DNA from 3 places in the Ruegeria sp. AE4 genome. Region 3 is predicted to be linked to each of the others. Evidence: riboswitches for the same ligand, from Rfam matches in the RefSeq annotation. Region 3 holds a riboswitch; each other region holds the start of a gene.
The links. Region 3 has a riboswitch for cobalamin ahead of ACR0EK_RS17105 (DUF1636 family protein). Riboswitches for the same ligand answer to the same signal wherever they lie in the genome.
Positions count from the first base shown of each region.

Region 1: it holds a riboswitch for cobalamin, as region 3 does, so the genes downstream of both, ACR0EK_RS05070 (ABC transporter substrate-binding protein) here and ACR0EK_RS17105 (DUF1636 family protein) in region 3, are expected to answer to the same signal.
Region 2: it holds a riboswitch for cobalamin, as region 3 does, so the genes downstream of both, ACR0EK_RS19335 (DUF4198 domain-containing protein) here and ACR0EK_RS17105 (DUF1636 family protein) in region 3, are expected to answer to the same signal.

Region 1 is NZ_JBQFZK010000002.1:168,847-175,726, forward strand. It holds partial or broken gene ACR0EK_RS05060 (ABC transporter ATP-binding protein) at 1-460, opposite strand, end outside; gene ACR0EK_RS05065 (FecCD family ABC transporter permease) at 457-1,488, opposite strand; gene ACR0EK_RS05070 (ABC transporter substrate-binding protein) at 1,503-2,507, opposite strand; cobalamin riboswitch at 2,661-2,853, opposite strand; tRNA gene ACR0EK_RS05075 (tRNA-Gln) at 3,015-3,089, opposite strand; gene ACR0EK_RS05080 (NADPH:quinone reductase) at 3,180-4,169, opposite strand; gene ACR0EK_RS05085 (SH3 domain-containing protein) at 4,281-4,742, opposite strand; gene ACR0EK_RS05090 (2-hydroxyacid dehydrogenase) at 4,941-5,927, shown strand; gene ACR0EK_RS05095 (GFA family protein) at 5,948-6,337, shown strand; gene ggt (gamma-glutamyltransferase) at 6,449-6,880, shown strand, end outside.
Region 2 is NZ_JBQFZK010000026.1:14,943-21,822, forward strand. It holds gene ACR0EK_RS19330 (ROK family transcriptional regulator) at 1-1,092, shown strand, start outside; cobalamin riboswitch at 1,214-1,412, shown strand; gene ACR0EK_RS19335 (DUF4198 domain-containing protein) at 1,545-2,330, shown strand; gene cbiM (cobalt transporter CbiM) at 2,337-2,948, shown strand; gene ACR0EK_RS19345 (cobalt ABC transporter permease) at 2,945-3,508, shown strand; gene cbiQ (cobalt ECF transporter T component CbiQ) at 3,508-4,287, shown strand; gene ACR0EK_RS19355 (energy-coupling factor ABC transporter ATP-binding protein) at 4,284-4,934, shown strand; gene ACR0EK_RS19360 (hypothetical protein) at 4,951-5,166, opposite strand; gene ACR0EK_RS19365 (hypothetical protein) at 5,242-6,240, opposite strand; gene ACR0EK_RS19370 (hypothetical protein) at 6,233-6,880, opposite strand, start outside.
Region 3 is NZ_JBQFZK010000017.1:62,427-69,306, forward strand. It holds gene ACR0EK_RS17090 (cobalamin biosynthesis protein CobG) at 1-523, opposite strand, end outside; gene cobN (cobaltochelatase subunit CobN) at 520-3,813, opposite strand; gene cobW (cobalamin biosynthesis protein CobW) at 3,817-4,872, opposite strand; gene ACR0EK_RS17105 (DUF1636 family protein) at 4,877-5,251, opposite strand; cobalamin riboswitch at 5,346-5,550, opposite strand; gene ACR0EK_RS17110 (NAD(P)-dependent oxidoreductase) at 5,653-6,648, shown strand.

The DNA.
Region 1 (6,880 bases), on a different contig from region 3:
CCAAAGCGCGTGCGATGTGCAGTCGCTGGCGCTCTCCTCCCGACAATGTCGCCCATTCTCTGTGTGCCATATCGGCCATTTCCACGGTTTGCAGGGCTTTGTCGACTTGCCAGGTGTCCTCGGCGCGCCACGGCCGTAAGGCCGACAGCCAGGGCGTGCGGCCCAGTTCGACCACGGATCGTGCAGTCACGCGTTCGGCCGTATCAGCCTGTTGTTCAACGATGGCAATCCGTTGGGCAATTTGTCTGCGCGACAAATGCGAAACGGGATGACCCGCTATGACGACTTTTCCTGAAACCGGACGTACCAACCCCGCCAGCAGGCGCATCAGCGTTGATTTTCCCGAACCGTTAGGTCCGACCAAAGCAAGTGTTTCGCCGGGCTCCACGACAAAGGATACGTCTGACAGCAAAGTCTTGCCGCGAACGGAATATGTCAGGTTTTGCGCCTCGATCTTCATCGGGCGCTCCTCTGGCCGCGCACCAAAATTACGGCAAAGGCAGGCGCACCGATCAGAGCGGTGACCACCCCAATCGGCAGAACCTGACCCGGGATGATGATGCGCGACACGATATCTGCGCCGATCAGGAAGACCGCTCCGATCAAGGCGGAGGTTGGGATAAGCCTGCGATGCCCCGGTCCCACAAGGAACCGGGCAGCATGAGGGATGACCAGCCCGACAAAGCCAATGGATCCGACGATAGAAACCATGACAGCTGTCGTGAGCGCGGTCGCAAAGATCAGGGTTGCCTGCACCCGACGTACCGATATGCCCAGCGAGGCCGCTGAATCAGAGCCGAAAATAAAGGCGTCCAGTGCTCTGGCGTGAAAGCGGCAAATGAGCCAACCGACAAGGGCCACCGGAATGGCCAGATACACATCCGGCCAGCGCACGCCGCTGAGGTTTCCCATCAGCCAGAACATGATCCCGCGCGCCTGATCGGCATTGGCGGATTTGGCGATGATGAAGGCCGTCAGCGCATTGAACAACTGAGACCCGGCAATTCCCGCCAGGACGATCTGTGCCGTCGCAACCCGTCCGCCCCCTGCGCCAGCGGCTCGGGCCAGCAACGCGACAAAACCAAAAGCCAAAAGCGCGCCATTGAACGCGCCAAAAGACAGCGACAAAGCCCCCCCACCCAAACCAGCGATGGTTACAGCCACGGCACCCGTCGAGGCCCCGGCAGAAATGCCCAAAATGTAAGGGTCGGCCAACGGGTTTCGCAGCAAAGCCTGCAACACGACCCCTGCGACAGCCAGACCGGCACCGCAGGACGCAGCGACCAGAGCGCGAGGAATCCGGTAGCTCCAGATAATACCCTGATCAATTGGGTCGACAGGAAAGTCCGCTCCGGCCAGCTTGTTGGCCAGAACGGAGAGAACCAAATCGGGCGACAGAGAGGTTTCCCCGATCATCGCGCCCGCAAGAACCGCCGCAATCAACAATGGCACGGTAAGGCACGCAGCCTTGAAACCCTGCCGTAAGATTGCGGCGACCTCGTTCACAGGTTGTTTCCGATGGTATCCAGCTTCTCGGCCAGATCCTCCAGCGCCGGGATTGCGCGGATGGTGGCGTCCATGGCCTGCGCATCCATAATGACGATCCGGTCATTCTTGACCGCATCCATCTGGCTGGTCACCGGATCAGTGCGCAGGAACTCCAGCTTTTTCAGGTAGTCGTCCGCAGCAAAGCGACGGCGGTCCATCTTGGCGATAACAATCACCGTCGGATTGGCCTTGGCAATGGTTTCCCAGCCCACTGTTGGCCATTCTTCATCCGTCTCGACGACGTTGCGGATACCCAATTTACTCATCATGTATCCCGGTGCGCCTTTCTGTCCGGCCACAAACGGGTCGCTTTCCATTTCAGGAGAGGAAAACCAGAATACGGCTGACACATCGTCCAGCTTCACGGTTTGCGCCTTGGCGACGGCTGCGGCTTCGCGGGCCTTGTACTCGGCAACCAGGTCCGTGCCGCGTTCGGATACATCAAAGGCTGCCGCCAGTTCTTCGATACCCTGATACAGCGTATCGGTCGAGAACGCTTGCAGGCGGGTGCCATCGCCGCCGACTGTATTGTCTTTGCCGATGCAATCTGCAGGCATTACGTACGTTGGAATGCCCAGTTCGTGAAATTGCTCACGCGTGGCGACGATGCCCTCGGGTCCGACATGCCACTCATATTGCGCTGCGACCAGTCCCGGCCGCTTGGCAACAACGCTTTCAAAGCTGGGATCATTGTCTGCCAGACGCTCTACCTTGGCATTCACCTCGGCATATTCAGGCAGCACCTCGTTGAACCAGACCGAGGTTCCAAGAACCTGCTCGCCCAGACCCAGCGCATAAAGCACCTCGGTCGCGGCTTGGCCGACCGTGACTGACGACGTCACTGGCGCGTCAAACGTGACCGAGTGACCGCAGTTTTCGATAGTTAGGGGAAAGTTTCCTTCGGAGGCAGCGCTGGTAGCCAGCAAGGAAAGGCCAATCAGGCCAGTGCGTAGAAACATGACAATCGATCTCCATGTGTCAATGACCAGAGAACGGGTGAATGGGCATTTACCGAAGCAACAGACGCTTTACTGCCTGCCGTGAGCGCAGGGTAGAAAATAGACCGCCCGGCGCGTTTCTTCGGCAACCTCCCCGGACAACCCCGCCCGGTGTGTTTCGGTTTCATACCGGCAGGTCTCCTGACTGACGGGTCTTTGTCTGTCCTGTCTTCCCAGACCAAAATGGCCCAGTGACGGAAATGGACAGCGCTCGCCGCCTACAGTTGCGGGGGCAGTTCCGGTTGGCACCAAAAGGCACCTCGGATTCCCTCTTAGCCACATCGGGACCGGTAAAACGCGGGTACCTTAACACTTACCCTGCGGCAAGAAAAAACTCCGGGGTCTTTCCTATTTTCTCGCAAGAGCATGCACCTGCGCGTCTCAACATGGCGCTGATATCAGAAAAGCCGCTGAGAACGCGCCAAAATCCGGACCTAGATTCATAGTGTGTGATATTAGGGAAAATCATGGCTGGGGTGGTAGGATTCGAACCTACGATACACGGTACCAAAAACCGCTGCCTTACCACTTGGCTACACCCCAACGGTGAGCGGCTATCTACGATTGTTGATGGCAGGGTTCAAGAGCGTTTTGCAAAAAAAACGAGCGCCGTAAAATTTTTTTGAGGGCCTCTCATTTGGTGTCGATCAACACCGCTCCGGAACGGTTGCCTTCCTGTACCATCGCATGGGCGGCAGCGCATTCTTCCAGTGTAAAGACCTTATGTACGGGGCAGATCAATGCGCCATCAGCCAGTGCCTTGTGGAGTGTCTTTATTGCGGCGGCGCGCAAGTCTACGGGCAGCAGGTAGATCAGGACCGCCTCGAGTGTCACTGCCTTGAACATCATGGGTCCAAAGGGAAAGACGGGTGTCATATTCCGGGCAGATCCATATGCGTTGATACGGCCGTTTTCGGCGATGACGGCAATGTTGGTGTCAAGGTTCTGTCCAAATTCGACATCGACGATTCGACCAATTGCACGTCCATCATTTGCGTCGAGAATCTGATCCGAAAGGTGTTCACCGGAGTAGTCGAGAACGACATCTGCACCAGCTGCCTTGACCCGGTCAAAGCTGCGGGTGCTGGCCGTTGCGATCACTTTGGCTCCGGCCCATTTGGCAAGCTGGACAGCCAGATACCCGACAGTACCCGCCCCACCATGGATCAAAATGGTTTGCCCGCGCGGCGTGCCGCCCGAGAACACTGCGTGGCTTGCGGTAAGGCCCGGAATTCCAAGAATCGCTCCGGTTTCAAGTGACACCGTCTCGGGCAGTTCTACAGCCTGAGATTCAGGCAGGGTGATGTGGCTGGCAGCTGTACCGAACGCGCGTTGCCATTGCCCGTTCCAAATCCACACGCGCTGACCAATCCGCGTCGCGGGTACGCCATCGCCAACCGCTGTGATGACTCCAGCCCCGTCGCTGTGCGGAACGATCAGCGGAAACGGAGGTTCTGTGACACCCGGTCGGGTTCCCGCGCGGGCCTTGACGTCCGAGGGATTTACGCCGGAATAAGACAACTCGACCGTGACTTCACCCGGTCCAGGCGGAACTGGGGGAATATCCTGTATGCGCAAGACATCGACAGCGTCTCCGAAGGCTGAATAGGTGACTGCGCGCATAGGGTCCTCCGTTTAGGTCGAGTTAAGCGGCGATTGGGCCGGTAACTCAAACAGCTTGTCGCGCTTTTTCGGGGCGATGCGCAACCGCGGATACCGGAAATTGTCTTTCGCCTATTCCCGAATTTCGGAAGAATCGACGCCCCAAAGGTTCGATTTCAGTGTCCAGCCACGGTATCCGCCGGCGGTGATCCTGCACCAGTCCAGCGAACAGGCTCCAAGGCGCGCCACCACTCCGGTCTCGAAATGGGCATTCACGGGCGAGGTCGGGTCGGGGCGGGCATAAACAGGCAGCATCTCGGATTCGATCAGCACCGTTCGGACGCCAGACAACAAGGCATAGTGAACCCAGCCACCCGCGCCGTCGCGGTCTTGGACCTTGCGCCAGTTGCCGTATTCGGCAGTGACCTGCAGCGGCATGCCACGCCTTTTGAATACCCAATCGATTCGGTGGGTTAGGGATGGTCCGCGTCGCACGTTCCCTTCGGCTGCCTTCATCGACACATATCGGGGCAGGGGCAGGTTGGTGACCGATCCGCGTTTGACTTCGGCATGTGCGGCGCAGGCACCGAACATGACCAGAAATGCGGAAACTACCGCCAGAGATCGGCGTTTTACCGGTCGAATACCACTCACTGACTGCCCGCTCTTATGCCTGTTGATCCGGTTTTGAAAAAAGGTCGACTCAATGCCATTGGGGTTCTTGTGCCCCGCCTTATCCTGCGCCACGATGCCATGGCGCGCGTCCGTTTGCAAAGCAGTGGGAGAGCCGAGGTGCCAAGAGAACGTTTAAGTGTTGTCGTTACGCGACGGTTGCCTGAGGCAGTAGAAACCCGGTTAAGCGAATTGTTTGACGTGCGCCTGCGCGACGACGACACCCCAATGACGCGTGAAGAATTAGTAGCAGCGGTGCAGGATGCCGATGTTCTGGTGCCTACGGTGACCGATACCATTGATGGCGGGCTATTGGGTCAGGCAGGTGAAAAACTGCGGCTGATCGCCAATTACGGGGCCGGTGTCGACAATATCGATGTGGCGACGGCGCGGCAGCGCGGCATATTGGTGTCCAACACGCCCGGTGTGCTGACCGACGACACGGCAGATATGACCATGGCCCTGATTCTCGCTGTCACACGGCGCATTCCCGAAGGGTTGAGCGTCATGCAGCAAGGCGACTGGACCGGGTGGGCCCCCACCGCGTTTCTGGGTGGTCGCATTGGCGGGCGGCGTTTGGGTATTCTGGGCATGGGCCGGATCGGACAGGCTGTGGCCCGCCGCGCCAAGGCGTTTGGTATGCAGATCCATTATCACAACCGCCGCAGATTGCGCCCAGAGATTGAGCAAGAACTAGAGGCGACCTATTGGGAAAGCCTGGATCAGATGGTGGCGCGTATGGATGTGATATCTATCAACTGCCCATCGACACCGTCTACCTTCCACCTGATGAACGCGCGCCGCCTAAAGCTGATGAAACCCTCGGCAGTGATCGTGAATACTTCGCGGGGTGAGGTTATTGACGAGAACGCTTTGACCCGGATGATCCGCGCGGGGGAAATTGCGGGCGCGGGGCTGGATGTCTACGAACAGGGAACCGGTGTGAACCCGCGCTTGCGGCAGTTGCCGAACGTGGTTCTACTGCCGCATATGGGGTCGGCCACGCTGGAGGGCCGGGTTGAGATGGGTGAAAAAGTCATCATCAACATCAAAACCTTCGAAGATGGCCACCGCCCACCGGATCAGGTTGTGCCTGCGATGCTCTGACGCGTCGGAAAGGATCATGGATGGACGTGTTTGAAGGGGGATGCCGTTGTGGAAAACTGCGCGTCACGGCTTCGGGTTGTCCTCTTCGCGTCGGGATTTGCCATTGTCTGGACTGCCGCAAACACCACGGCGCGTTGTTTTATGCGGCGGCTATTTTTCCGGCGGATGCGGTTAAGATCACCGGAAATGTGAAAGGTTATTCCGACCGGTACTTTTGCCCTGATTGCGGATCTCCGGTATTTGCCCGAAGCGGTGCCGAAGTCGAAGTGCATCTGGGCTGTCTTGACGCGCCTGACCAATTCATACCGACATATGAATGCTGGACCAAACGACGCGAGGCGTGGCTACCCGAATTTGCCGAGACAACCCGCTATGATCAGGATCGTCGCGCCGAAGAAACCGAACCGTAGGGGAAATGGCGAAACTTCGCTGTGATAACACGCTGCCATGCCTGATCGTTGCAGAGGGGGCAAAATCCTTACAGGATTGAAAATAAAGATTGTATTGGAGGGTTAGAACAGATGAGACATGTTTCAGCACTGCTGCTTACTACCGCACTTGCTATTTCGACACCGGGGTTCGCGCAGGAAACAGCCGATGCCGTTGCACCCGAAGCCGCGACAGAAGGGCAGGTTCAGGCGATGACCGACGAGGTTATTGCGGCCCTCGAAGCCAAGCTTGAGGGAGTCCCGGTCACATCCGAAAACTGGATGATAGCTGCGGCCAATCCGCTGGCGGTCGAGGCCGGGGCCAAAGTGCTGCGCGCGGGCGGGTCTGCCGCGGATGCGATGGTTGCCGTGCAGGTCGTGCTGGGGCTGGTCGAGCCGCAATCTTCTGGTCTGGGCGGGGGTGCGTTTCTGGTTTGGTACGACGCGGCCAGCGGGCAGATGACAACGCTGGACGGGCGCGAAACGGCCCCCCTTGCCGCTACCCCGACGCTGTTTCAGGATGAA
Region 2 (6,880 bases), on a different contig from region 3:
CTGGTCCGGCGCCATCAGGCCCTTGCAAAATCTGAGATCGCGCGGATGACCGGGCTGTCGGCACAGACGGTTTCGGTCATCATGCGCCAGTTGGAAACCGATGGGCTGCTTCTGCGGGGCGAACCGATCCGGGGAAAAGTCGGGCAGCCCTCGGTTCCCATGCGCCTGAATCCGGATGGCGCGTATTTCTTTGGGCTCAAAGTCGGGCGGCGCAGTACCGAGCTGGTGCTGACGGATTTCCTTGGCAATGTCAGGCACCGTGAGCGGCGGACTTATGATTTTCCGACGCCCGAGGCGACACTGAGCTTTTCCAAGGAAAGCCTCGACAAAGTGATGACGTCGCTGTCGCCCGAGGCGCGCAGCCGGATCGCGGGTCTTGGGATTGCGATGCCGTTCTACCTTTGGGACTGGGCGCAGACATTGCAGGTTCCGCAGGAGAAAATGGATCCGTGGCGTGACGCGGACCTGAAAGGCGCACTGGCCTCAAGCTATGACTTGCCGGTATTCCTACAGAACGACGCAACGGCCGCCTGCGGTGCCGAGCTGGTCTTTGGCCCGGCGGAAGGCCCACGAGATTTCCTGTATTTTTATGTGGGCTTCTTCATTGGGGGCGGGGTGGTTCTGAACGGCTCCATCTTTTCGGGGCGGGGAAATGCCGGTGCGCTTGGTCCATTGCCTGTGCCGGACGACGCAGGCGGAGTGAAACCGTTGATAGATGTCGCCAGTCTTTATGTGCTGGAGCGCGCAGTTGGTGGGAATGCCGAAACAGCCGGCTCAATCTGGGAAACGACACAGCATTGGGACATACCGGAAACCCACCTTGAGAACTGGTTGAAACAGGCGGCGCACGGGATCGCACATGCCATCGTCTCGTCTTGCAGCCTGATCGACTTCGAATCTGTCAAGATTGATGGCTGGATGCCCACAGGCATCAAGGCGCGGCTGGTGGAATTGGTCGAGGTCAAGCTATCAGACATGAACCTGACCGGGCTTGAACGGCCCTTGGTGCAGGTGGGGACGGCAGGCCCGGATGCCCGCTCATTGGGGGCGGCCAGTTTGCCATTGTCGGAAAGATACCTGCTCGAAGGGTAGGTTCATTCCCTAAAAACCCTGACCTGCATCCAAAGCGGATCCGTCGGAAAAAGGGCATCGCCCGCTAAACTTTTTGACAGCCAGCGCAATTGATCGTTGACGGATGCCGAAGAAGTCTGGCAAGCCGCTCGGCATGTCCGGTTCCGGGGCGTGCTCTGGAATCAATAGGGAATGCGGTGCGGGCTTTGGCCCAATTCCGCAACTGCACCCGCAACTGTAAGCGGCGAGCAGGGCTGAAGTGCCACTGGTGTTAATCCGGGAAGGCCAGCCCAACGCTTTGACCCGCAAGTCAGGATACCTGCCGGACATGTGCCTTTGACAAGGGCACTCCTAATCGGCGACGGGATGTGCGTCGGAGCAGGATGCTTGAAAAAGCAGCTTAGCTTGGACGTCCCCGCAGTCAAAACGCATCTCGTACCGGGGTTGGTGCGATGGGACAAGGACGACTATTGATGACCAAGCTGCTTTCCGCAGCCGCTGTGGCGATGGCGCTTCCAGCGATGGCAAATGCGCATTTCCTGCTGGAATACACCGCTGACACCATGATCGACGCACCGGGGAATGTTCCGGTCAAGCTGATCTTTTGGCATCCGTTCTCGAACGGGCATGTCATGGATCTGGACAAGCCGCAGGAATTCTACGTGATCCACAACGGTCAGAAAACCGATCTGCTGGATACCCTGGAACCCGTACGTTTCACCGGCGGCGAAAACGAAGGCGCGGCATTCAAGGGTTATGTTCCCGTCAAACGGTCGGGCGACTATGTGTTGGTGACTGTTCCCCAGCCCTATTATGAGGAATCCGAGGATATCTATATCCAGCAGATCGCCAAGGCATTCCTGAACCGCAATGAACTGCCGACCGACTGGATGAACCCGGTGGGCCTGCCGGTTGAGATCATCCCGCTCAACAAACCAACCAACATCATCGCGGGTTCGACGTTTACAGGTCGGGTTATGGCCGAAGGCCAACCGGTTGCGGGTGCCGAGATCGAGATCGAGTACATGGCCGCAGAACCGAACATGGAAAGCGCGGCCGCTTCCGCCCCGTCGGTCTCGCCGATGCCGGGTGGTGCATTGGTCGCAACTTCGGATGATAACGGGTATTTCACGTTTGGCGTTCCAAAAGCCGGATATTGGGGATTTGCCGCACTCGGCGCCGGTCCCGTGACCGAACACAACGGCAAAGAACTCAGCCAGGACGCGGTGATCTGGATCCGCGCCTGGGATTTGGAGTAACCGTAGATGCACATCGTTGACGGAGCCTTGTCCAACCCTGTCGTGATCGGCGGAGCCGTCGCTGCTGCGGGTGGAATTGCCATGGGCCTCAGGTCGCTGGATCTTGATCGCATTCCAACAGCGGGGGTGCTGTCTGCCAGCTTTTTCGTGGCATCGCTGATCCATGTGCCGATTGGCCCTTCGTCAGTGCATCTGATCCTCAACGGAATGGCCGGGCTTTTGTTGGGCTGGGCCGCATTCCCGGCCCTGTTCGTCGGGCTTTTGCTGCAAGCCGTCTTCTTTGGTTTTGGCGGGTTGACGGTATTGGGGATCAACACCCTGAACATCGCGTTGCCCGCGGTTTTGGCCGGGCTGATCTTTGGCCGCCTGATCGCCCATGGCTCACCTCTGCAAGGTGCGATATGGGGCGGGGTCGGCGGTGCCTTTGCCATAGCCGCCACAACCGGCATGGTTGCGTTTTCACTGGCCCTGTCCGGGGATGCATTCCTGCCAGCGGCCAAGCTTGTTTTCTTTGCACATATTCCTGTCATGGCGATCGAGGCGATCCTGACCGGGTTCGCGGTTTTGCTGGCGCGCAAGGTCAAGCCCGAGCTGTTTGTCAAAGGAGCGGCCGCGTGAGGTACCTGGCGATCATTCTGGCGCTGTGCTGCGCACCCGTACCTGCCTTGGCGCATAAGGTCATAGCCGGAGTGTTTGAATCCGGTGACGCCATCGAAGGCGAAATCGGCTTTTCCAACGGCGACATGGCAAGCGATACCGAGGTCATCGTCAACGGCCCGGACGGAGCCGAGCTGGGCCGTATCGTAACAGATGCAGACGGGTTCTTTATCTACACACCAAACGCGCCGGTGGCCCATACTTTCTCTGCAAACCTTGGTGCCGGGCATGTGGCCGAGGTCACCATGCCCGCTGCGGATGTCGCCCGGATCATGGGCGTTGAAGCGGAACCCGACACCGCGCCGACAAACGCACCTGCCCAGACAGCGGCGGTGCTCAGCGATGAACAACAACAGGTCATTGCCAGGGCCGTGCGGGATGAGCTGCGCCCGCTGCGTCGGGAAATCGCCGCCTACCGCGAACAAAATGACCTGCAAACTGTTCTGGGTGGGATCGGATATATCGTCGGTCTGTTTGGTCTGGGCTTTTACTTTGCGGCACGCCGCAAGCTGGCGGCCTGATGGCGCACGTTCTGGGGCAACAGGAAAGCACGCTGGTCAAAGCGGGCGCGCAGCGGCGCGGCGCGATCAACCCGCTTGATCCAAGGATGCGGATCGTCATGGCGGTTGTCTTCGCGGTGGTGACTGTCGCGGTGTCCTCGCTGACGGCGCTGTGCGCGGCTTTGGTGGTGTCCCTTTCGCTTCTTGCCGCGTCGCGTCTGCCCTGGCGGAAAACGTTGAAACGCATGGCCATGATGGATGGGTTCATCCTTTTCATGCTGGTGCTGTTGCCATTCTCCATGCCCGGCGACCCGATGTTCACGCTCTGGGGGTTTCCCGCAAGCTGGCAGGGTTTCTGGAAAGCGGTCGAGATCGCTCTGACGGCCAACGCGGTCATCCTGTCCCTTATGGTGCTGGTCGGCACGATGGAGCCGGTCACTCTTGGCCACGCCCTGCACCGCCTGCGCTGCCCCGAAAAGCTGGTTCACCTTCTGATGTTCACCATCCGCTATATCGAGGTTCTGCGGGAAGAATACCTGCGCCTGCGCGCGGCCATGAAGGTACGCGGATTTCGCCCGGCAACAAACTGGCACACCTATCGCAGCTTTGGCTATCTCGTGGGCATGATGCTGGTGCGCGCGATCGAAAGATCCGAACGCATACTTGATGCGATGAAATGCCGGGGGTTTTCAGGCCGTATGCTGCTGCTTCAGGACTTTGCCCTGACCCGAAGGGACATCGTTTTTGCCGCAGGTCTTGGTGCCCTTTGCGCGGGTCTGATCATACTGGATTTGGCATGACACTGATTGCGCTTGAAGATATCTGCTTTGCCTACCCCGGTCAGCCACCCGTTCTTGACGGTGCCAGCCTCAGCCTGTCCGCCGGTCAACGCCTGTCGCTGACGGGCCCGAACGGGGCGGGAAAATCGACCTTGCTGCGTATCACGCTTGGATTGCAGCGCCCACGGTCCGGCACGGTCACGATCTTTGGTCAGCAAAGGGTGCAAGAGGCCGATTTTCATGACGTACGCCGCCGGGTGGGCCTTGTGTTTCAGGATGCGGATGATCAACTGTTCTGCCCGACCGTCGCCGAGGATATCGCCTTTGGCCCGCTCAACCTGGGCAGAACACGCGACGAAGCGCTAGCCATCGTAGAAAACGTGTTGGGTGATCTGGACCTGATGCATCTGAAGAACCGCATCACCCACAAATTGTCAGGGGGTGAAAAACGGCTGGTTACGCTGGCGACCGTTCTGGCGATGGAGCCCGAGGTTCTGCTGCTTGATGAACCCACCAACGCGCTGGACCCACGGAACGAGGCCCGGCTGCTGGAAATCCTCCGGGGATTGCCGCAAGCGATCCTTCTTGTCAGCCATTCCCCGGCCTTCCGTGCTGAACTGGCACCGGATGCGCTGGATTTGCGAGACGGAAAACTGGTTGCTGTCTGACAGGACCAATCCGGGTTCAGCCCTGCCGCTTCCGGCTCATAAGCCCATATCTGACCGCCCATGCCCGAAACGACAGACGTCTGCGCCGGTCCTGTTTCACCGGGTGTTTTGATTGCGCGCCACCTTTTCGGTTGAACTCGAAAACGTCGATGATGCGCTCGGCGCAACCGCAGGCTTCGCCCATGCCAACTTTGGCAAAGTAGAATTTTTCGAAACGTTCCGGGTTTTGCATGGCGCCCCTCCTGTTCAAGCGTAGCCGCAAAAGCCTAGTGCCGCCAAATCACTTTGCTGCGGCCACAGGGGGCTGCTATGGCGCGGCGAAGGCGCTTCCCGTCCAGACATTGTCCAGTTGATTGAAAACCGGCGAGGTGATGAGCATCTCGGCAGGGTACAGCAATTGCAGCTCATCCGCGAACCGCGTGACGCCGGGTACAAGCCCGGTGATGTTCTGCCACGCGGCCCAGCTGCCGGGATCGGACAGGCCGGTGGGATTGTCGGGATCAGCCGCCTGGTGCCAACCGGCCGCATTCAGGATCGGTGTAAGGGCAAAGCGCGCATCGTTGCTGTCAACCTCGGAACAGGCAGCAGCATCGCATTCCCAGCTTGTCCAGTCTGCCGCCGCGATGGTCCCGGCAATCGGGGCGGCGGCGTCGATAACCCGTGCCAGAACCTCGAACCCGCCACCCGCAGTCGGACGGCTGAGCGACAGGGGGTCGGTGGCCACGGCATGCAGTGCCGCGGTTGGTGCGAGGCTGAGGGTCCGACCGATCAAAGCCAGCTGTGCAATACCGTCGGTCACAGGCCCCGATCCGGCGGCCGGAAGGACCCTGACAGGTGTCAGGATCGGCACCGCGCTGCCACGTATCGCGATTTCCTGCAACGCATTGTCGAAGGCCGGAACGAAATCACTGCGGATCGTGAAGCTCAGCGGGAAACTGGCCTGCTGCGGACCTACGGGCCTTGCACCGTCGCGGGTGATGAAAGACATCGGCGGAACGGCTCCGGGCTGCGGCAGCGAAATCTGCGGTCCCGCGATACCCAAAGCGGCCGCGATCATGCGTGCGCGCTGTTCGGCCTCACCATACTCGCTCAGCAGATTGATATAGCCGCCGATCTCGGTGATGTTGCGCGGCGCAGGGATGCGCGAAGGGGCAATATCGCCCGCAATGGCCAGCCTATGGGCAATCACCTCACGGGCACGCTGGATCGCCGGAGAGTTGGTCGTTTCAAGAATGTTGATGATCGCCTCGGCAAGGCTTTCATCAATTCCCGGTTTGTCCGTCACATTTGTGCTCGTGTCACTCATTGTCGTCCTCCGCAGGGGCGTTCAGGCCATTGAGGAAATCCAGCACCGACTGGCTGCCGGCCTTGGTCGCGCTGCCGTCATCAGCATCCGCATTTGCCTTGGTGAAGGCCCCGAAAAGCTTGGCCAGAAGCAGCGTGTTGGACGGGTTGGCCAAAGCCGTAGCCCCGCCGGGGAAATCCTTGAACAGGTTTTGAACGAAACCGACCCGGTTGCCATCCGGTTGCCCACCGATCAGCGCGGAAACACCCGAAGCGTTCTTGGCGATATCCTCAAACCCCTTGATCTTGGCGGCATTGCTGGCGTCGAATGCCTTCTTGTCAGCGGCGGCCTTCTTGGCCTCTTCCTCTTTGCGGGCGGCAGCGATTTCCTGACCTTTACCCGCAAGTTCCGTGGCCTTTCCAACCAGCTCCTTGGTCAGATCCGTCGCCGTGTCGATGGCCTTGTCACGCCCCGCAGCGACCGATTGCGTTTCAAGCGCCAGTTGCGCCTGCAACTCCTTCAGACCCGTCAGATCGGTTCCCGCCCGCGCAAGATCGGGCGCAGCCTTGAGGATTTCGGCCAGTTGCGACGTGGGCACAGCCTGGCCGGTGCCAATGTCGCCCCCTGCAATGGTCAGCGTGTTCGAAGGCTGGTTGTTCGG
Region 3 (6,880 bases):
TATCCTCGGTCACAGACCGCCCGGTTTTGCAGCCGTCGGCGCGCAGGATCGGACCGCCGGCACCCAGCTCCAGACGAATATCTGCAGAATCCGAGGCCAACAGGCGCTTCGGGCCTGTATCTATGGCAAAACCAAACTTAGCGGGCAGAGCAGGCAATTCGGCCAGTCGATCAATCAACTCCAGTGTCAGCCGCGCGGTCAAATCGCCCGCCTGATAGAGCGGAGTGACCAGAATATTGCGGCGTACTTCGATGCCGGGTTCCGTATCAAGCAAGTTCAGCGCTGCAAGTTCCACAAGCAACGGCTGGTGGTCGCGCTCATCCACGCCGCGCAGTTGCAGGTTGGCACGATTGGTCAGGTCAATGGTGCCGTTGCCGAACCGTTCAGCCAGTTCGCACAAACCAATAGCCTGCCTGGCACTCAGTCGCGCCAGACGCGGACGGACCCGCACGACCAGCCCGTCGCCTGACATCATCGGGCGATGTGCGCCAGGGCACCAGCCTTGAACGATAGGTGCACTCATCCCAAACCCTCCAAGTCGGCACGGATCGAATTCCGGCGTGTGTTCCAAAGCCCCGCTTCCAGCAATGCACGGAACCTGTCTTGCATGGCCTGATGGGCCTTCGGGTTGGCCTCTTGCAGAAAGGCATCAACGGCCTCATTGCCCAATGTGGCTTCGTGGTAGAGATCAAATAGATGCGGAGCGACGGTTCCGGACAGATGCGCAAAAGAGGCCATGTGATCCAGCGTCGCAGCAATCTCGGCGGCGCCGCGAAAACCATGGCGCTGCATCCCCGCGATCCAGCCAGGGTTGGCAGCACGGGCATGAACGACGCGGCTGATTTCTTCCGGCAGAGTCCGGGCGCGCGGATTATCGGGGTTGGTGTTGTCCAGATGGTAAAGCTGCGCGGATCCGCCGACGAATTTCTTGGCGGCGGCAAAACCGGCCTCATGCGTGGCATAATCGTTGGCCAGCAGCAGGTCAGTTTCCGTCAGATCCTGGAGGTGAACAAAACTGTCGGCATTGGCGACACGATCCGTGATTCCCTCTTTGTCTTGCGCAACGTGCTCACCTTCCAGCGCGTACGAGCTGGCCTCCAGCCATGCCTCCCCGGCTTGGGTGCGCGCTTCGTCCGTATAGGTCTCGGACAGATGGGTCATGTTCAGGCCGTAACTGCCGGGTGCCGGGCCAAACACCCGCGCAGCCGGGGCGTGACCGGCATAGGGGTTCCAGTCGGTCGCTTCATCACGCTCTGACAAAGCCCGGACCGCCTGACCATAAAGGGCTGACAACGTAGGGAACACATCGCGAAACAAGCCTGAAACCCGCAGGGTGACGTCCAGGCGCGGGCGGCTCAGGTCGGTGATGGGCAGCACTTCGATACCCGAAACCCGCTCGGACCCCTTGTCCCAAACCGGCTTTACACCCAGCAGGTGCAGGGCCATGGCGAATTCTTCGCCCGCCGTGCGCATGGTGGCCGATCCCCACAGATCGACAATCAGCCCTTTCGGGTAATCGCCTTCCTCCTGCAAGTGTCGCCGTACCAGTTCCTCGGCCAGTTTCACACCTTGCGCGTAGGCTGCGCGGGTGGGCACAGACCGAGGATCGGTGGTAAACAGGTTTCGCCCGGTCGGCAGCACGTCAGAGCGGCCCCGATAGGGCGAGCCGGACGGGCCAGCCTCGATCCGCTTGCCGGCCAGCGCATTGATCAGGGCCTTGCGTTCGGCATGGGCGGATGGGGCTGGGTCGAAACTGCCGGTCACATCCGGGACACGCCCATAGACGTGCAGCCCGTCGCCAAACTGACTTTCCTTGATATCGCAGACAAAGCGGTCGATGCGGGTGATTGCTTCGGCGGTGCTGGTGGCCTGGTTCAGGCCCAGATCGTGCTCCAGCCCAATGGCTTGCGCCTCATCCCGGATATCTTCCTGCAACCGGTCACGGCGTCTGGGGTCAAGGCCGTCCGCGTTTGAGAACTCGTCCAGCAGGGCTTCCAGTCGCACCATCCGGTCAGGCGTTCCGCTTTCTTTCATGGGGGGCGGGATGTGGCCCAGGGTCACCGCGCCGATCCGGCGCTTGGCCTGCGCGGCCTCACCTGGGTCGTTGACGATGAACGGGTAGATCACCGGCAGGTCACGGATCAGCGCCTCGGGCCAGCAGTCTGCTGATAGGGCGACCGATTTGCCGGGCAGCCATTCCAGTGTGCCATGCGCACCGATATGGATCAGCGCGTCCGCGCCAAGACCTTTGCGCAGCCACAAATAGAAGGCGACATAGCTATGGCGCGGGGTACGCGAAAGGTCGTGATAGTCGTCATCACGCAGTTCGGGTGTTCCGCGCTCTGGTTGCAGTGCGACCAGCGCCTTGCCGCGTCGCAAAGCCGTGAAGTGAAACGCACCCTGAGTGAAAGTTGGGTCTTGCTCAGGATTGCCCCATACGGTGTGCAGATCGGTGCGCAGGGTTTGGGGCAATTCAGCGAGTGCGCTCAGATAATCCTCAAGCGGCCACGATATCCGGGCGTCCAAGAGTGCGTCGGCAACCGGATCGCCAGCCGCGATGTCGTAGCCTTCACCGCAAAGATCAGACAGCATCGCCTCAGCCGAGGCCAGCGCGTCGAGACCAACCGCATGGGCCATTTGCCAGTCTTTGCCGGGATATGTGGACAGTACCAACGCGGGGATCTGGTCTGCCTTGGGTTTGTCATTCAGGGCAAGCCAGCCCGATACCCGATCGATGATCGCCTCGATCCGGTCCGACTCGGCCCGATGCGCAAAACGCGAGTATTCCAAATGCGGATCGCGCTTGCCCGGTTCTTTGAAAGAGACAACGCCTGCCGATATTCGCCCGTCCACTTCGGGCAATACCACATGCATGGCGAGGTCGGCGGGTGACAGGCCGCGTTCGGCCTCCGCCCAGGCCTTGCGTCGCGAGGTGGCGAGAGCGACCTGAAACACCGGCACATCCGCTGCGTCCAGAGGCGACGTGCCGGACGCGCCCTTGCCCGAGAATGAAGTGGCGTTGATGATCGCCGACGGTCGCAAGGCGACGACCTGTTCCCTGAGCCAGTCGGCAGCGGCTGGGGTCTTGAGCGACGGGGCAAACAGACCCACCGCCTGAAGCCCGCGGGCGCGCAGGCTGCGGATCAGGGCCGCGACCGGGGCGGTGTCTGCGGATGTCAGATACGCGCGATAAAAGGTGACAAGGATGCGTTTCGTATCGCTCTGGAATGCGGAACCCACCGGGACGACACCCTGATCTGGACACCACGCACCGCATTCGGGCAGGGTTTTCGCGCCCATCACTGGCCCGGCATAAAGCCCTGCTGCCAAGGCCATCTGGGCCAATGCGGCCTGCGCGGCGACTTCGCCGCCGGTGTCACACAGATGTGCCAGCCGCCTCAGGGTCGAGAGGGGCAGGGTCGAATACTCATCCAACCGAGTGTCTTCACGCCCATCCGCCGGTAAAACGGCTAACGCGATGCCTTTGGCTTGCGCCAGTGCCAGAACCTGTTGCAGCCCGTAAGACCAATAGGGCACGCCACCTATCAGACGGATCAGGATGCCCTTTGCGCCCTCAAGTGTCTGTTCGACATAGGTATCGACGGACAGAGGGTGCTTCAGCGCCGCAAGATTGGCCAGCCGCATCGTGGGCATCCGCCCCTCAGGCCCGCCGCCGCGATGCCAGCCCGCCGCGAAAGCGCCCAGGTCACTGTCGGAAAAGGACAGCACAACCAGATCACCCGGGCTTTGGCCCAGATCGGTTGGGGTCTCGGTTTCCTCGAGCCCGTGGCTTTCGCGAAAGACGACGTGCATGACTTACTCGGCAACCTCGGTCACACCCACGAGGATATCACGGATTTCGGCTTCTTTGATGTCGTCATGCTCGGCAATCACGACCAGGCGCGAGCGGCGCTCTTCACCGGGCTCCCACGGGCGGTCGTATTGGTGACGAACCCGCGCGCCGACAGCCTGAACCAGCAGGCGCATCGGTTTGCCAGCGACGGCGGCATAGCCTTTGACGCGCAGGATATTCAGCTCAGTCGCAAGACGTTCGATTCTGGCTACCAGTTCCGCAGGGTCGGTCTGTTCCGGCAACTCGACGATGATGCTCTCGAAATCGTCATGCTCATGATCGTGATGGCCATCGTGATGTGACGGGCGCGCGTCCATGTCATCTTCGGCGGCAGCCTCAAGGCCAAGCACGACACGTACGTCGACGACACCCTCTGCAACCTCGACGACGGGAAGCGGGCGCGGCGCCTCGGTGGCGATGATCTGTTTGGCTTTCGCGACACCTTCGGGACCTGCCAGATCGGGCTTGGTCAGCAGGATGATATCCGCGCACGAGATTTGATCTTCGAACACCTCGGACAAGGGTGTTTCGTGATCGATCGAGTCATCAGCCAGCCGTTGGGCATCCACCGCTTCAACGTTCGGAGCAAAGCGACCGGCGGCCACAGCCTCGGCATCGGCCAGCGCAATCACGCCATCAACGGTGATTTTCGAACGGATATCAGGCCAATCAAATGCTTTCAGCAGCGGTTTGGGCAGTGCAAGGCCGGATGTTTCGATCAGGATGTGATCCGGGCGCGGTTCCAGCGCCATCAGCGCCTCGATGGTCGGGATGAAATCGTCGGCCACGGTGCAGCAGATGCAGCCGTTTGCCAGTTCCATGATGTTTTCCGCAGGGCATTCCGGAATCGCGCAGGACTTCAGGATGTCGCCATCAACACCCACATCGCCAAACTCGTTAACAACAATCGCAAGGCGCTTGCCCTGCGGGTTCTGCATCAGATGGCGCACCAGCGTGGTTTTGCCCGAGCCCAGAAAGCCGGTGATCACAGTGACGGGGAGTTTTTCAAGGTTCGACATGATCTCAGGCTCCAATCGGGGGAATGCGCGAGGCGCAGTTTTTGCGGAAATGTTCAGGGCGGTCGCGCCATTTCACCAGACCATCGCCTGTGGCCAGATACTTAGTCGCGCCATCGATGATGACATCGACGTGATCGATTTCGTTCAGATTCTCGTAAACAAAGGTCCAGCGATCCGGCCCGCCCCGAAGCACGATGGAACAACCCTGATCGCAGTTCGAAAGGCATTCGACCGGTTTCAGAATGATGCCATCCGGCAAGGCAGCCTGTTCCAGGGCCTTGTGCAACAATGTGCCGGGTCGCTCAGCGTCATCCTCGACGGGCAGACCCCGGCGGCAAGTCGTGCAGACCAGTAGCTCTACCGGTGCGTTCTCGGTCATGTCTCTCATCCCCCCAAATCCTCTTCGCGGGGGACGGGGTTTCATGCGGGCACCACGTCTGCACATGGACCCGACACCGGAACACCCCGCCCGGTTTCAACTTCGGGTGTTGGCAGGTCTCCCGGCTTACGGATGCCAGAGCGGTCGCTCTGTCGGATGTCCCGCCTTCCCGGCACAGGCCAGTGGCATTGGGCATCCTCTCCGGTCACGGTCGCGGGGGCGGCTGCGCTTGGCGGATGAACCGTTGACGCATTCCCTTTTCATCGGCTGTCGCCGACACCAACGAAAGGGACATGCGGCACCGCTGACCCGCTTGTCAAGCGGTTCGCGCGCAACAAATAAGCCAAGGAGAAAAAAGCGACCTGTAGGCGTCGTTCGGCGGCATGAAGAATGTGTTCGGTATGTGGTCGCATGACGGGAAAACGACGAACTTGGAGATGCGTCATATGAAAGTGGGATTTATCGGTCTGGGTAACGTAGGCGGAAAGCTTTCGGGATCCCTTTTGCGCAACGGCATTGATCTGACTGTGCATGACCTGAACGCGGATCTGGTGGCCGAGTTTGTCGCCAAAGGTGCAAAGGCGGCTGAGGGGCCCGCCCAGTTGATGCGCGATTGCGATGCGGTGATCACCTGTCTGCCGTCTCCGGCAGCATCAGACGCAGTCATGCAGGAGATGTTGCCCGAAGTGGGCCCCGGCAAGATCTGGATGGAGATGTCGACCACGGACGAGGCCGAAGTCAAACGCCTGGGAGCCGTAGTCATATCGCGCGGCGGTGCGGCCGTCGATTGCCCGGTTTCTGGCGGGTGCCACCGTGCCGCGACAGGCAATATCTCGATCTTTGCGGGCTGTGACCGGGAAACGTTTGAACGAATTCTGCCGTTCCTGACGACAATGGGTCGTCGGGTTTTGCACACCGGCGAACTGGGCTCGGCCTCGGTGCTGAAAGTGATGACCAATTATCTTGCCACCGCCAACCTGATCACCTGCGCCGAAGCACTGGTTACGGCAAAGGCTGCGGGGATGGATCTGAACACGACCTATGAGGCGATCAAAATCTCGTCCGGCACGTCCTTCGTGCACGAAACCGAAAGTCAGGTCATCTTGAACGGGTCGCGCGATATTTCCTTCACCATGGATCTGGTGAAGAAGGATATCGGTCTGTTTCAGGAGGTCGCCGACCGCGCCGGGGTGCCGCTGGAAATAAACCCGGTGATGATCAACATCTTTAACGATGGTATCGCACGCTATGGCGAACGCGAGCTTTCACCAAATATTATCAAGCGGCTGGAAGAGGCAACCGGCCTGGATATCACCGCCCCGGGCTTCCCTGCCGAAATGACGGATGATGAGCCGGAGGAGCCGGGATACGAGGTTGTGCCACAAGGGCGCGCCTGAACGTAAGGCACATACCAGACAAAATCGCGCCCCGTGAATGAGCAGGGGTAGGCAGGTGTTCCGAAAAACACGCCATATCTGGCCCGCAATTCGACAGAATCGCGGGCCTTGAACGTCTTGAAATACCGAGCGTCGCACGCGTGCACTGCGGGGTTAAGTCAGCGATTAGGATGTAGTTGGAGGCGAGTACCGGAATCGAGACTTCTTAGTAAAATACAATAAAAACAACGTG